DNA from 4 places in the Streptomyces luteireticuli genome. Region 4 is predicted to be linked to each of the others. Evidence: riboswitches for the same ligand, from Rfam matches in the RefSeq annotation. Region 4 holds a riboswitch; each other region holds the start of a gene.

What was found. A riboswitch is a leader RNA that binds a small molecule or an ion and turns the genes downstream of it on or off. The one in region 4 is predicted to bind cyclic di-AMP.
Region 1: another riboswitch for cyclic di-AMP. It lies ahead of AB8735_RS16365 (transglycosylase family protein); the one in region 4 lies ahead of AB8735_RS27845 (M23 family metallopeptidase).
Region 2: another riboswitch for cyclic di-AMP. It lies ahead of AB8735_RS18505 (M23 family metallopeptidase); the one in region 4 lies ahead of AB8735_RS27845 (M23 family metallopeptidase).
Region 3: another riboswitch for cyclic di-AMP. It lies ahead of AB8735_RS06345 (C40 family peptidase); the one in region 4 lies ahead of AB8735_RS27845 (M23 family metallopeptidase).

The regions. Positions count from the first base shown of each region.
Region 1 is NZ_CP167927.1:3,718,042-3,721,795, reverse strand. It holds gene AB8735_RS16375 (cytochrome P450) at 1-262, shown strand, start outside; gene AB8735_RS16370 (transglycosylase family protein) at 378-1,463, shown strand; cyclic di-AMP (ydaO/yuaA leader) riboswitch at 1,724-1,903, shown strand; gene AB8735_RS16365 (transglycosylase family protein) at 1,908-2,639, shown strand; gene eno (phosphopyruvate hydratase) at 2,917-3,754, shown strand, end outside.
Region 2 is NZ_CP167927.1:4,184,915-4,188,668, reverse strand. It holds gene AB8735_RS18510 (PP2C family protein-serine/threonine phosphatase) at 1-1,052, shown strand, start outside; cyclic di-AMP (ydaO/yuaA leader) riboswitch at 1,191-1,369, shown strand; gene AB8735_RS18505 (M23 family metallopeptidase) at 1,368-2,483, shown strand; gene AB8735_RS18500 (MFS transporter) at 2,580-3,754, shown strand, end outside.
Region 3 is NZ_CP167927.1:1,584,927-1,588,680, forward strand. It holds partial or broken gene AB8735_RS06335 (terpene synthase family protein) at 1-232, opposite strand, end outside; gene AB8735_RS06340 (hypothetical protein) at 296-925, opposite strand; gene AB8735_RS06345 (C40 family peptidase) at 1,095-1,574, opposite strand; cyclic di-AMP (ydaO/yuaA leader) riboswitch at 1,580-1,731, opposite strand; gene AB8735_RS06350 (endo alpha-1,4 polygalactosaminidase) at 1,923-2,786, opposite strand; gene AB8735_RS06355 (spherulation-specific family 4 protein) at 2,768-3,412, opposite strand; gene AB8735_RS06360 (NAD-dependent epimerase/dehydratase family protein) at 3,409-3,754, opposite strand, start outside.
Region 4 is NZ_CP167927.1:6,182,351-6,186,104, reverse strand. It holds gene AB8735_RS27850 (GntR family transcriptional regulator) at 1-662, opposite strand, end outside; gene AB8735_RS27845 (M23 family metallopeptidase) at 874-1,683, opposite strand; cyclic di-AMP (ydaO/yuaA leader) riboswitch at 1,697-1,853, opposite strand; gene AB8735_RS27840 (pitrilysin family protein) at 2,086-3,453, opposite strand; gene AB8735_RS27835 (pitrilysin family protein) at 3,498-3,754, opposite strand, start outside.

The sequences.
Region 1 (3,754 bases), 2.5 Mb from region 4:
GTTCGCCGACCCCGACACGCTCGACCTGGCCCGCAGTGACAATCAGCACCTCGGATACGGGCACGGCATCCATTACTGCCTCGGTGCGCCGCTGGCGCGGCTGGAGGGCCGGGCGGCACTCGCGACGCTGCTGCGCCGCCTTCCCGACCTGCGGCTTTCCGTGGATCCCGAGGAACTGCGGTGGCGTGGCGGGCTCATCATGCGGGGCCTGCGCACCCTGCCCGTCTCCTTCTCCCCGGAGCCCGGGCACACGGGCACATGACTATAGGTCAACTCTCTTTGACCGTCACCCGACCGCACTCGCGCCTGCTTGTGACCGCTGGGGGCCGTCGCTATGTTCGACGGTCATATTCAGCCGCCACATGAGAGGTGACCGCATGCTCTCCGGGAAAGGTCGACATCGACGCCCCCGTCAGATTCCCGCCGCCGTGCTCGCGGCGGGCGTGACGGGCGCGGGAATCGCCATGCCGCTGCTCGGGGCCACCACCGCCGACGCGGCGGACGCCCCCACCTGGGACCGCGTCGCCCAGTGCGAGAGCGGCGGGCTGTGGAGCGCCGACACCGGCAACGGGTATCTGGGCGGGCTCCAGATGACGCAGGACATGTGGGAGGAGAGCGGCGGCCGGGAGTTCGCGCCGCGGCCCGACCAGGCCAGCCGTGCCCAGCAGATCGCCGTCGCCGAGCGGATCCTCAAGCAGCAGGGCCCGTACGCCTGGCCCGCCTGTGCCGTGAAGTCGGACCTGGCCAAGGAGGGCCCGGCGCCGGACGTGGACCCGGGGCGGGCCGACGCCTCCACCCCGGCGCCGGAGCACAGGCCGCCGTCCGGGGCGCGGGAGCACGACCGGTCGCCGGGGAAGTCCGGGACCGTGGGCACTCCGTCGGACACCCCGTCGGACACCCCGTCCGGAAGCGGAAGTTCCGGCGAGGACGCCAAGGGCAAGCACCGCAAGCCGGCCGAGGGCACCCGGGACACCGAGGACGCCGCGGAGGGCACGACGGACGCGAAGGCGCCCGGGAAGGGCTCCGGCAGGTCCACGGCCCCGGAGGCGCCGAAGTCCGGCCCCGCGCCCTCCCGCTCCGCCGACCGGCCCGACGGACCGTCCCGCGCGCCGCACTCGCCGGCGCCCGGCAGCACGTCCGGCGCGAGCGGCGACCAGGGCGCGGACCGTGGTGCGGAAGCGGACACGGCCACCGGCGCGGACGCCGGAGCGGGTACCGGCAAGCACCGCGCGCAGCAGCCGCGTTCGGGCGCGGAGCGCTCCTCGCGCGGTGGTGCGGAAGCACATGGACAAGGGTCGCGTGCCGAGGACTACACCGTGCGCCCCGGTGACAACCTGTCAGCCATCGCGCAGGAGCACTCCGTGCCCGGCGGTTGGCACCGGATCTACCACGACAACAAAAAGGTCGTCGGTTCCGATCCGGATCTCATTCACCCAGGCCAGCAGCTCGAACTGAAGAAGTAGGAGGGCAGTTCGGGTCGAATGTCCGTTCCGAGCGAAAGTGAGACATGGGTCTCGTTGACAGCGTCTCGGATACGGCCCGTCAGGAGCCGGGGAAGCGGCTCTCACCTGCGGAAACACCGAGTTTCTCAGGGGGTTGGATCCAGCCGGTGGCCGAAAAGGGGGGTTTGAACCCGTAGGCCGCCTGTGCTTAACGTCGTCACCGCTCGCCACCGCGAGCACCACGGTCGTCACGCCGAATCCTGCCGGCGGCCGGGGGAGTCGTCGCGCAAGCGCCGTAGGCAGGAGCGGGGGAACCAAGGTAAGTCGCCGCGACGGTCCGCCGGTCAGTGACCGGGGTGCCGCAGCGGCTAGGGGTGAAGCCTGGTGCGCGCAAGCCACCGGGCCGGGCAACTCACGTCCGAACCCGACAGCTCACCTCGTAGGCGCCGGTGAGGAAACCGAGTCATGTCCAAGGGCAAGCACCGTCGTCCGAACAAGGCCGTCCGCATCGCCACGCTCGCGGGTGTCACCGGCGCCGCAGTCGCCGCCCCGCTGATGGCCGCGACCTCCGCCCACGCCGCCTCCGTCGACACCTGGGAGCGCGTCGCCCAGTGCGAGTCCAGCGGCAACTGGTCGATCAACACCGGCAACGGCTACTACGGCGGCCTGCAGTTCTCGCAGTCCTCCTGGGCCGCCGCGGGCGGTACCGCCTACGCCCCGCGCGCCGACCTCGCCACCAAGGGCCAGCAGATCGCCGTCGCCGAGAAGCTCCTCGCCATGCAGGGCCCCGGTGCCTGGGGCTGCGCCAGCGCCGGTCCGCTGTCCTCCGGCGGCGCCAAGGCCGACGTGGACACCTCCGGTTCGTCCACCAAGACCCAGAAGTCGACCGGCGAGCGCAGCGTCTCCACCAAGACGCACGCCGACCGCAGCGAGCGCCAGTCCGCGCCGAAGCACGCCGCTCCGCAGCAGAGCGACGAGGAGGCCCCGGCCGCCAAGCCGGCCGCCCCCCGCCACGCCGCCCCGAAGACGGTCAAGATGGGCGACGGCGAGTACCAGGTCAAGGAGGGCGACACCCTCGCCAAGATCGCCGAGGCCAAGAAGGTCAAGGGCGGCTGGGAGAAGCTCTACGACCGCAACAAGGACATCGTCGAGAGCGCCGACCTCATCTTCCCCGGCCAGAAGCTGCACCTCAGCTGACGCAGCCTTCCCTGGCGAACCGCCCCGCTCCGATGCGCCCGCTCCCCCCGAGCCGCATCGGAGCGGGGCTCCGCCGTTCCCGCGGGAGAATCACCGGGCGGTTCCCCCAGTGGTTCCCCGAGCCGTTCACCGCTGGGCGAACATCCAGCCCATTCATCCCGTGATCTCGGCGTTTGTGCCATTTTTCCGGCCGGGCGGCGGTCCGAGGGCGGGCGGACCCTCCGGGGCCCGTTAGGCTCGTGCTGCAGAACTTCAGACACACACGAAGGAGACCCTCGTGCCGTCCATCGACGTCGTCGTAGCTCGCGAGATCCTCGACTCGCGAGGCAACCCCACGGTCGAGGTCGAGGTCGGCCTCGACGACGGCTCCACCGGCCGTGCCGCCGTGCCGTCCGGCGCCTCCACCGGCGCCTTCGAGGCCATCGAGCTCCGTGACGGGGACAAGAACCGTTACCTGGGCAAGGGCGTCGAGAAGGCCGTGCTGGCCGTCATCGAGCAGATCGGCCCGGAGCTCGTCGGCTACGACGCCACCGAGCAGCGCCTGATCGACCAGGCGATGTTCGACCTGGACGCCACCGACAACAAGGGCTCGCTGGGCGCCAACGCCATCCTGGGCGTCTCCCTGGCCGTCGCGCACGCCGCCTCCGAGGCGTCCGACCTGCCGCTCTTCCGCTACCTCGGCGGCCCGAACGCGCACCTGCTGCCCGTTCCGATGATGAACATCCTCAACGGCGGCTCGCACGCCGACTCCAACGTGGACATCCAGGAGTTCATGATCGCGCCGATCGGCGCCGAGTCGTTCTCCGAGGCGCTGCGCTGGGGCACCGAGGTCTACCACACCCTCAAGGCCGTGCTGAAGGCCAAGGGCCTGTCCACCGGTCTGGGCGACGAGGGCGGCTTCGCCCCGAACCTCGGCTCCAACCGCGAGGCCCTCGACCTCATCCTCGAGGCCATCAAGCAGGCCGGCTACACCCCCGGCCAGGACATCGCGCTGGCGCTGGACGTCGCCGCCTCCGAGTTCTACAAGGACGGCGTCTACACCTTCGAGGGCCAGGACCGCACCGCGGCCGAGATGACCGACTACTACGCCGAGCTCGTCGCCGCGTACCCGCTGG
Region 2 (3,754 bases), 2.0 Mb from region 4:
CCTTCTTCACCGCGGCCCCCCTCGTGGCCGCCTCCCTCCTCTCCGCCCGCGCCACCGCCGTCGTCGCGCTGATCGCCGTCCTCGCGTCCGTCGACATCACCGTCCACCGCGGTTCCCCGAGCACCGGCGAGTCCGTCACCGAGAACGTGACGGTCCTGACCGTCTCCCTCCTCGCCCTCGGCATCAACCGCGTCGTACGCCGCAGCGACAGCCGGCTCAGGTCCGCCCGCGGCATCGCCGAGGCCGCGCAGCGCGCCGTGCTGCCCGTACCCCCCGCCCGCATCGGCGGCCTGCGCATCGCGGCCCGCTACATCGCGGCCCAGGCCGACGCCGGGATCGGCGGGGACCTGTACGCGGTGCAGGACACCCCGTACGGCATCCGTCTGATCGTCGGCGACGTCCGCGGCAAGGGCCTCGGCGCCGTCGAGGCCGTGGCCGTCGTGATCGGCGCGTTCCGCGAGGCGGCGGAGCAGGAGCGCACCCTGGACGGCGTCGCGTACCGGCTGGAGAGCGCCCTCCGCCGGGAGGGCGACCGGCGGGCGAACATCGACCAGTTCGAGGGGTTCACCACCGCCGTCCTCGCGGAGGTCCCGCAGGACGGCACCCGCCGCCTGCGCCTGGTGAACCGCGGCCACCCGCCCCCGCTGCTGCTGTACCCGGACGGCGCGGTCGGCGAGACCCATCCGCGCACGCCGGCCCTGCCTCTGGGCATGGGGGACCTGGGGCAGGGCGCGGGGGAGGGGGAGTGGCCGGACCGGGTCGAGGAGTGGGACTTCCCGGTGGGGACCACGCTGCTGCTGTTCACCGACGGGGTGACCGAGGCGCGGGACGCGGCCGGGGTCTTCTACGACCCGAGGGAGCGACTGGCCGGACGGCAGCCCAGGAGCCCCGACGGCCTGCTGGACTTCCTCGCGGCGGACGTGGCCCGGCACGCGGGCGGTCACACGGACGACGACATGGCCCTGCTGGCCGTCCACCGCGCCGACGGCCACGGCCGTGACCACCTGAGGGCGCACTCGGGGCGCACCCCGGGCACGCTGCATCACGGATGACGCACCGTCAGTGCGGAGGTGCTCCCCCGTTTTGCCAAGCGCCCCGTGGATTCACGCTTTCGGCTTGGAAACCACCAGTCCTGTCTATTAACGTTCGATAACGCAACGCGGTCCTCACACCGTCGCAAGAGGCGGCACCGCGCGCCTTCGCCGAATCCCGTGGGCACGAGAGGGAACCGGGGAACCACCAACCCGTGGGGTGCATCGGGCAGTTCCCCTGCCCGTAGGAGACCTTCCTGCTCCGAACCCTCCCCCAGTGCCTGAACGGCCTGGGGGGACCCCCACCGCTAACCCGGCAGGCGAGAGGAAGGAAAGGTGAACGCCCCCGTGGCGTCCAACAGCCCCACAGGCGAGGACAGTTCGCACAGCTCCTGGCCGGGCCCGGACCGGTCCGGCGAGACAACGCCCGACGTTCCGGCCCCCTTTGCGGAGAGCGACGCTCCGGCCCGTGGCCGGCACCGGGTGCCCAAGCAGCGGGGCGGCACGATGGCGCGCGGCGGCGCGGCCCTCGGCGTCGGCGTGATCGCCGCGGTCGGCGCGGGCACCGGCGTCGCGAGCGCCCAGGAGCGCCCGGCCCCCATATCCGTGCCGGACGTGGAACCGACGGCGGGGACGGGCCCGTACGCCTCCGACGATTCCTCCAGCGACTCCTCCGGCGGCGAGGGCACCTCCGCCGCGGAAGCCGCGGCCGAGGCGCCCGCCCCCGCGGCCCCCGCCCCCGCGCAGGGCGCGTCCGACGCCGGCGAGGCGCTGCGCGCCCGCATCCTCCAGCAGGCCGACCCCGGTCACCACCCCGCGGACGCCGCGCGCACAGCCGCGCAGGAGCGGGCGGCCGCGGACGCGCAGCGGATGGCGGCGGCGCAGGCCAGAGCGGCGGCCGCGACCCACACGGACAGCACCGCGGCCCAGCAGGCCCGGAGCGCCGCCCAGGCCGCCGCGGCCCACGGCGCCGCCGCCCAGCAGGCCGCCGCCAAGGCCGCGGGCAAGGCCCAGGCCGAGGCCCGGCGGGCCGCCGAGCGGATCGACCGCGCGAAGCACCGCTACGTCCTGCCCGTCTCCTCCTACCGGATCACCGCCCGTTTCGGGTCGCACGGCGGCATGTGGTCCCACCGCCACACCGGCACCGACTTCGCCGCGCCGACGGGCAGCCCCGTCAAGGCGGTCGGCGGCGGCAGGATCACCCACGCCGGCTGGGCCGGCTCGTACGGCTACCGCATCGTGCTGCGCCTGGACGACGGTACGGAGCTGTGGTTCTGCCATCTGTCGTCGATGGTCCGCACCCACGGCAAGGTCGCTCCCGGCCAGGTCATCGGCCGGGTCGGGGCGACCGGCAACGTCACCGGACCGCACCTGCACCTGGAGGTCCGGCCGCACGGCGGGGGCCCGGTCGACCCGCTGCACTGGCTGCGCTCCAAGGGCCTGCATCCGTAAGAGGTCCTGTCATCTGTAAGGGGTGAGCTGCGCGCCGGGGGCTTGCGCATACCCCCGCGCGCCGCTGTTCCTCCCCTGCCCACCCGCCGTGCCCCGATGCGGAAATTTGCCGCGAATGTTCCGAGGGCGACAGGGAACTCAGATGATGTGACGCCCGCGACCATCAGCACTTCCGTGCCCTCACGCCTGGACCGGCTGCCCTGGTCCCGGTGGCACTGGACCGTGGTGGTCGGCCTGGGCACGGTCTGGATCCTCGACGGCCTGGAGGTCACGGTCGTCGGCAACATCGCGGGACGCCTCTCGGAGCAGGGCAGCGGCCTGCCCATCACCGGCTCCCAGGTGACCGGCGTGGCAGCGGCGCTCTACGTCTCCGGCGCCTGTGTCGGCGCCCTGTTCTTCGGCCGGCTCACCGACCGCTTCGGCCGAAAACGGCTCTTCATGGTGACCCTCGCCGTCTATCTGGCGGCGACCGCGCTGACCGCGCTCTCGTACTCGTCCTGGTGGTTCTTCGTCTTCCGCTTCATCACCGGATTCGGCATCGGCGGGGAGTACGCGGCCATCAACTCCGCGGTGGACGAGCTGATTCCGGCCCGCTACCGCGGCCGCGTCGACCTCGTCATCAACGGCAGCTTCTGGCTCGGTGCCATCGCCGGTTCCCTCCTCTCGATACTCCTGCTGGACACCCGCTTCTTCCCGAAGGACGTCGGCTGGCGGCTGACGTTCGGGCTCGGCGTCGTCCTCGGCTTCGTCATCCTGCTCGTCCGCCGGCACGTCCCGGAGAGCCCGCGGTGGCTCTTCATCCACAGCCGGGCGGAGGAGGCCGAGGTGCTGGTCGACGCGATCGAGCGGCGCATCGAGGAGGAGCGGGGCGCCCCGCTGGAGCCGGCCGTCGGCACCATCACGATCCGCCAGCGCAAACGCACCGGCTTCCGCGACATCGCCCGCACGGTCTTCACCGACTACCGGCGGCGCGCCGTGCTGGGCCTCGCCCTCTTCATCGGCCAGGCGTTCCTCTACAACGCCATCACCTTCGGGTTCGGGGAGATCCTCACCAAGTTCTTCGGCGTCTCCACCTCCCGCACCGGCTATTTCTTCGCCGTGATAGCGCTGGGCAACTTCCTGGGCCCGCTCTTCCTGGGCAAGCTCTTCGACACCGCCGGCCGACGCATCATGATCTCCTCCACCTTCCTGGTCTCCGGAGCCCTCCTCTTCGTCACCGCCTGGCTCTTCGGCTCCGGCGTCCTGAGCGCGGTCACCCTGACCGCCTGCTG
Region 3 (3,754 bases), 4.6 Mb from region 4:
CGGAGTTGAGGGTGTCCGCGACGAACACGGCGAAGTCCTGGTAGCGCCCTTCCGCCGTGTCGTCGAGGATGTCGTCGAAGGCGAAGAACCAGCATCCAGTCGGTGGCCGGCAGCAGTCCGTCCGGGGTGGCGTTCGGGTACGTCCAGGCGGCCGGCCGGTCCAGCAGGGCCGCGTCGAAGCGCTCGCCCTCGGGACCGTCGGCCACCAGGCCGGTGGCCCGCGTCGAGGGATGGAGCCGCGCGGTGCCGGGTGTGGCGAAGGGCGGCACGAGCAGGTCCACGGCTGCGCCCCCGGCTAGCCGGTGGAGAACATGCCGGCGCAGACCCCCAGCGAGTCACCGCTCTTCGCCGTGCCCGCGCCGAAGGTGGAGTTGAGGGTGGAGATGAGCTCCGGGGTGAAGTCCGCCCGGAGACCGGCCATGGTGACGGTGAGCGCGGGAACCGGCAGGAGCGACGTGATGGACGGCGAGAAGGTGGACGGCAGGCCGTACGAGTAGACGGGGATGCGGACACCGTCCGGGCTGGCAGGGCTCTTGACCAGGTAGGTGGTCGTCCCGGTCGGCAGGGGGCCCTGGGGGGCCGATGCCTCGACCTTCCTGCCCTGGGCGTCGGAGAAGGTGAATCCACCGGTCGCGTCGAGGGTGAGGGTGACGGCGGAGGCCAGCTTGGCCGGGTCGTCGATGACGTCGGTCGGGGTCGCGTCGAGATTGAGCGTTCCCGTGACATCGGTGTACGCGACACTCGGCCCGGTGGCGCCCTGCACCGGCGTCTGCGGTGTGAACGTGATGCCCGGCGCCTGCCAGGAGACGGAGCACTGGGCACTTCCGGACCCCACGGGGAGGGGCAGCGAGTCGACGGCGTACGCACTCGTGGCGAGCGCGGCCACGAACACGGCGGATATCCCGACTATGGTTCTGCGGCGCATGGAGAGGCACCTTTCGGGGTGCTTGCCTCCCCTCATGCTTCTTGCGAGCACCCCCGCCGGCCACCCCGGTACCGCTGTCCGGGGGAAGCATGCGCGGGCGGGCCTGGGCGGTCATCCGCCCCGGCCCGCCCAGGCCCCCATTGGGGGACCCATGTGCTCTTCGCGCGCGTCAGCGCACGCGCCCGTACCACACACTGTTCGTCCAGATCTTCTCCAGACGGACCTTCTTCCCGGTGCCCGGCGCATGCCAGATCTTGCCGCCACCCGCGTAGATACCCACGTGGTAGACGTTGCTGCCGGAGTGGAAGAAGACCAGATCACCCGTGGTGCGCGAGCCGCGCGAGATGTGACGGGTCGCGTTGTACTGGTCGGCCGCGACGCGCGGCAGCTTCTTGCCGGCGCCCTTCTTGAAGGAGTACTGCGTCAGGCCCGAGCAGTCGAAACGGTTGGGGCCGGTGCCGCCCCACTGGTACCAGGAGCCCTTCTTCGAGGCCGCGACCTTGACGGCCTTGGCGCCGGGCGACGTGGCCGCCTGGGCCTCGCCGGCCAGGCCGGGGAGGAGGACGGAGGCCGCGACGGTCGCGGCGGTGAGGGCCGATGCGGTACCGGCCCGGGAGATGAGCGCGGGTATTCGAGGCAGCGCAGACATGCCGATAAGCCCTTCGTCATCCGCCTGCGAAAGATGACCTGTCGGGTTCGGGCTGACAAAGTTGCCCGGCCACCAAGTGGCTTCACCCCTAGAACCACCGCCTTCGTGGTTCGTCCTGCCTGGGTCTCCCGCTCCTGCCGATCCGCGAAATCAGGTCCGCACCCGGAGCGGCGGCAGGACTCGGCGTCCGCCCGGGTCGCCCGCCTCTGTGACGGGGTCTTGGTTGTTCGGTGCATGATCCTGCACCATCCGCCACCGAAAACCGGTGCCGAAACGGTGTTCTGTGAGGTTCTTCACGCACCGTGCGGTGAACTTCCGTCACGTTACGTCCCGTTTCGGGACGCCACGTCAGCAGGCCCTGCGCCAGGAGTTCAGCCCCAGCTTCTTCTGCATGGAGGACAGCCCGAGTTCCTTCGCCTCGCCGCAGAACTCCCCGGGCGCCATCTCGTACTCGACATGGAAGACGGCCTTCCCCTTGTCCACGAAGGGCTTGAGCCGCTCGCACTCGCCGTACTGCGCGCACTGTTCGTTGACGGCGAAGTCGAAGTCCCGGACCAGCTCGGGTATCTGCTCCAGGTCGTTCTTGAGGCCGACGGCCATGCCCCGCTCATGGGCGAGGGAGGCGATCATCCGGTTGAACGCCAACTGGTGGGCGGCGGTGAGCGGAAAGCCCGTCTTGTTGCGGAACCCTTCGGTCAGATCGGGCTCGACCGCGTCGAACCCCTTCTTCCGGCACATGTCGAAACGTTCCGCCATGATGGGCCGCAGGACGTCCAGGCGCCGGATGTCGAGCCACTTCTCCCCCTTCCACCCCTCGTTCTTCGCGCCCAGCACGGACGCCGGGAACTTCCCCTGGTCCGGACGCCAGTCCTCGTACGCCCCGACGTTGATGTAGCAGATCACCTTGCGCTTCTTCGCGTGCAGCTTCGCCACGGTCGCCGCGTCGTTCTCGAAGCCGTCGATGTCGTAGACGGGAACGTCGACGGAGGTGTCCACGGCGCCGTCGAGCTGCCACTGCCAGCGGGTGCCGGGCTTGGGCTGCCAGCGCGTGCCGGGGCGCGGATGCGCGGAGGGCGGCGAACTCGGCGCGTTCGAGGCGTCGTCGGACGCGTCGTCGGAAGGGGATGTCGTCACCGAACAGCCCGTCGCGACCAGCAGCGCGGCCGTCGCCAGGACTCCGCCCCGAAGCCATCTCACGGTGCGGTCTGCCATGGATTCTCTCCGTTCCCCGGAACGGCGCAGTGCACCGCGGCACCGCGTCTTCCGGCCGTGCGGGCCACCAGTCCGGCCCACTCCTGGGGCACACCGTAGACCAAGTGACAGAAGCGCGAGGGGAGATGGTCGGCCGTCCAGCCGGGCACCCGCGCGGTGCGGTACGCCTCCCAGGGCCCCTCGAAGGTGACGAGCAGGTCGGCGACCTCGGCGTACCCGGGATCCGGGTGGGTGCCGGGGTTGAGCACGACGGTCCGCGCGCCCAACGCGCGGGAAAACAGGGCGAGTCGGCGGTAGTGCGGCAGCAGCGCCGCCTCCACGGCGACCCGGTCGCAGAAGACGCCGTCGACCTCGTACCAGCGCCGGTGCCGGCGCAGGTCGGCGACGGCCGCGCGCAGGGGGCGGCGGCCGTAGGCGGTGTCGACGTACCCCAGCACGGGCACGCCCGCCGCGCGCAGCCGCACCGCGGCGGCCCGGAAGGACGGGTCGGGGAACTGCCCCGGCCCGTCCGCCGCGTTGAGCACCACGCCCCGCAGGGCGGGCGCGGCCCGTACGAGCCGTTCCCATGGGCCCGGTTCGGCGCCGGGGTGCACGTACAGGGGGACGAGCAGCGACGGCTCCGTCACCGCGCGGCCCACAGATCGGCGAGCGTGGTGCCGAAGGCGTAGGACGGCTTCCAGCCCAGCACCCGCCCCGCGGCCGTGATGTCGGCCTGCTGCCAGGGCAGCGCGGCCGAGCGCGGCGACCCGGCGCCGTCCTCGGCGATCCGGCCGTGGAACCCGGCGGCTCCCGCCAGCCCCTCGGCGACCTCGCGGGCCGTACGGGCCGTGCCGCTGCTGATGTTGAGGACCCCGGTGACCGGCTCGGGCGCGGTGACGGCGAGGACGACCGCCCGTGCCACGTCCCGCGCGTCGACGAAGTCGCGGTGCGCGGAGAGGTCACCGGTGCGCACGGTGCCCTCGGGCCCG
Region 4 (3,754 bases):
GGGACCGGGCGCCACAGCCGGAACTCCCCCGGCTGCCGCTGGGCCCGTACGGCCGCGATGGACCGCGCCCGCTCGGCGTCCCGCCGCAGGACGGCGTCCACCAGCGCCGCGTGCGTCTCCCAGGTCTCCGCCGGACGGGCGGGCGGCTCGGCCTCGTACACCCAGGAGATCTTCCGCCGGACCTGGGTGAGCAGGGCGGCGAGACTCGGACTGCCGGACGCCTGGGCGAGCGTCTCGTCGAACCAGTCGCCCAGCGGGCACAGTTCGCCCGTCCGTCCGGACCGGACGCGCTCCCGGCCCAGCCTCACCAGCCCCCGCAGCACCTTCAGATGGGCGTCGGTGCGCCGCTGGGCGGCCCGGGCGGCGCCCAGCGGTTCCAACAGGGCGCGGACGTCGAGCAGATCGGCGGCCTCCTGCTCGGTCGGCTCGGCGACGCAGGCGCCGGCGTGCCGGCGGGTGGTGACGAACCCCTCGGAGGCCAGGGTGCGCAGGGCCTCGCGGACGGGTACGCGGGAGACGCCGTAGCGGCGGGCGAGGAGCTCCTCGATGAGCCGGCTGCCGGGCGGGAAGGCGCCGGAGACGATGTCGTCGCGGATGGCCGCGCACACGGCCTGGGCGGAGACGCGGCGGGCGTCCCCCGCCTCGTCGCCGTCGCCGTTCACGAACGTCCCCGCATCGACGAACCCCTCCGCATCGCCCCGCCGGACCGGCCGGACGGCATCCGGTTGACGTCTGCTCAGGGATGCCCGGGGACGATCGACTCTATTGCAATCACGTGCGAATTCCGATAGCCGCCCGCAGGGCAGGGAAATGTTTTGGCCATGCCGAAAGGCCCCGGCCGGAGCCGGGGCCTTCGGGAAGTCCAGGTGTGTCCTACAGGTCGACGCCGTGGGCGCGCAGGTACGCGACCGGGTCGATGTCCGAACCGTAGGTGGGCGCGGTGCGGGCCTCGAAGTGCAGGTGCGGGCCGGTGACGTTGCCGGTGGAGCCGGAGAGGCCGATCTGCTGGCCGGGGGTGACGACCTGGCCGACGGCGACGGATATGGACGACAGGTGGCCGTACTGGGTGTAGGTGCCGTCGTTGTGCTGGATGACGATGTTGTTGCCGTACGCGCCGCCCCAGCCGGCCTCGACGACGGTGCCGGCGCCGACGGCCTGCACGGTGGTGCCCTCGGCGGCGTGGAAGTCCACACCGGTGTGGCTGCCGGAGGACCACAGGCCGCTGGTGGCCTTGTAGGTGGTGGAGACGAACGAGCCGGCGATCGGCAGCACGAACGCGTTGAGGCGCTTGCGCTCCGCCTCGCGGGCGGCCCGCTCCTGCTCGGCACGCTCGGCCTCGGCCTTGCGCTTCGCCTCGTCCGCGCGCTTCTTGACCAGGGCGGCCTGCTGCGTGGCCTCGGCCTCGGCCTGGTGGCGGGCGGCGGCCTGGTCGGCGGAGCCCTGCTGCATCTGAGCCTGCTCGCCGACGCTGTCGGCGACGTGGTCGGAGAGCACGACGGCCTGGGTGAGGCCGGTGTCCTCGTGGCGCTGGGCATCGTCCGCGGGGGAGGCGGCGAAGGCCGGAGCGGCGACGCCGGCGACGACGCCCGCGGCGGTGAGGGTGGCTATACCGGCGACGTTGGCGCCGACACGGGCGGCGCGGCTCGGACGACGGTGCTTCCCGGTGGCACGGGTGAACGCCATGGCTGCGGCTGTTCCTTTCCTTCCCTGTCGCCTACCGGGTTAGCTGACGGGTTCGGAGCAGGAAGGTCTCCTACGGCCCCCTCCGGAGAGGGATCCGATTCACCCCAGGGAACAGGTGGTTCCCCGGCTCCCCTGGCTCGCGCCGTACGGGGACTCGGCGATGGCTGCCCGGGGCCGCGGTTGCGGCTCCGATCTGACGGACTGCCGTCCCGAAGCTAATCGGCGTCAGATTCGAACGGCAAACGGAACCGCGTTTTCGTGACGCACGCCACACAGCCCTCGTGCAACCACCTTGTCAATTCGGGCATATCGGAGGCGCGTGGGTCCCTCAGGACCCACGCGCCTCCATGGCCTGGGGCGTTGGCCCGCCCCTGAGCCGCCGTCGGGCCGAAATCGGCCCGCTCAGGCGGAGATGACCGTCACTTCGCCGATCCCGAGCGCCTTGACGGGCTCGGCGATCTCGGCAGCGTCCCCGACGAGGACCGTCACCAGACGGTCGGCCGGGAAGGCGGCGACGACGGCCGCCGTGGCCTCCACCGTGCCGGTCTCCGCGAGGCGTTCGTAGAGCCGGGCCTGGAAGTCGTCGGCCAGGTGCTGCTCGACCTGGTCGGCGAGGGTGCCCGCGACGGCCGCCGCCGTCTCGTACTTCAGCGGGGCGACGCCCACGAGGTTCTGCACGGCGACGTCGCGCTCGGTGTCGGTCAGGCCCTCGGCGGCGAGGGTGCGCAGCACGGTCCACAGATCCGCCAGCGCCGGGCCGGTGTTGGGGGTGTCCACCGAGCCGCTGATGGCCAGCATCGCGGTGCCCCTGCCGTCCGGGGTGGAGCGCAGGACCTGGGCGAAGGCGCGGACGCCGTAGGTGTAGCCCTTCTCCTCGCGCAGCACCTTGTCGAGCCGGGAGGTCAGGGTGCCGCCCAGGCAGTAGGTGCCGAGCACCTGGGCGGGCCAGACGCGCTCGTGCCGGTCCGCGCCGGTGCGGCCGATGAGGAGCTGCGTCTGGACGGCGCCCGGCCGGTCCACGATGATCACGCGGCCGGTGTCGTCGGCGGAGACGGGCGGCACGGGCCGGGGCTCGGCCGGGGAGCCCGTCCAGGCGCCGAGGGTGTCGGCGAGGGCCTGGTCGAGGTCGACCCCGGTGAGGTCGCCCACGACGACGGCGGTGGCGGTGGCCGGGCGGACGTGGGCCTCGTAGAAGGCGCGGACGGACGCGGCGTCGATGCGCTCGACCGTCTCCTGGGTGCCCTGGCGCGGCCGCGACATCCGCGAGTCGGCCGGGAAGAGCGCGTCCGACAGGGCCATGGCGGCCCGGCGGGCCGGGTTGGCCAGCTCGTGGGGGATCTCGTCGAGGCGGTTGAGGACGAGGCGCTCGATCTCGTTGTCGGGGAAGGCGGGGGCGCGCAGGGCGTCCGCGAGCAGGCCGAGGGCCTTGGGCAGCCGGGAGGCCGGAACCTCCAGCGACAGCCGGACGCCCGGGTGGTCGGCGTGCGCGTCCAGGGTGGCGCCGCAGCGCTCCAGCTCGGCGGTGAAGTCCTCGGCGCTGAGCTTGTCGGTGCCCTCGGAGAACGCCCGGGCCATGATCGTGGCCACTCCGTCGAGCCCGGCGGGCTCGGCCTCCAGCGGCGCGGCCAGGCTGACCTCGACGGCGACGACCTGCTGGCCGGGGCGGTGGCAGCGCAGCACCGTCAGGCCGTTGGGCAGCACCTCGCGGCCGGGGGCCGGGAAGTCCCAGGGCGTGGCCGTGCCGGGCCGGGGCTGCGGGTGGAAGTGCATGGCGGGCTCCGCGGTGTCGGTGGCGCCCACGACTGCGGCGTCGGTCACTGGGCCGTCTCCTGTTCCTGTGCGTTGTCGTCGGCCTGTGCGTCGGCGTCCGCCTGCGGGCCGGTCGGTTCGTACACCAGCACCGCGCGGTTGTCCGGGTGGAGGCGGGACTTGGCGACGGCCCGCACCTCCTCCGGGGTGATGTCCAGGACGCGCTGCACGGCGGTGAGGGCGAGCTGCGGGTCGCCGAAGAGCACGGCGAAGCGGCACAGTTCGTCGGCACGGCCGCTGACCGTGGCCAGCCGGTCCAGCC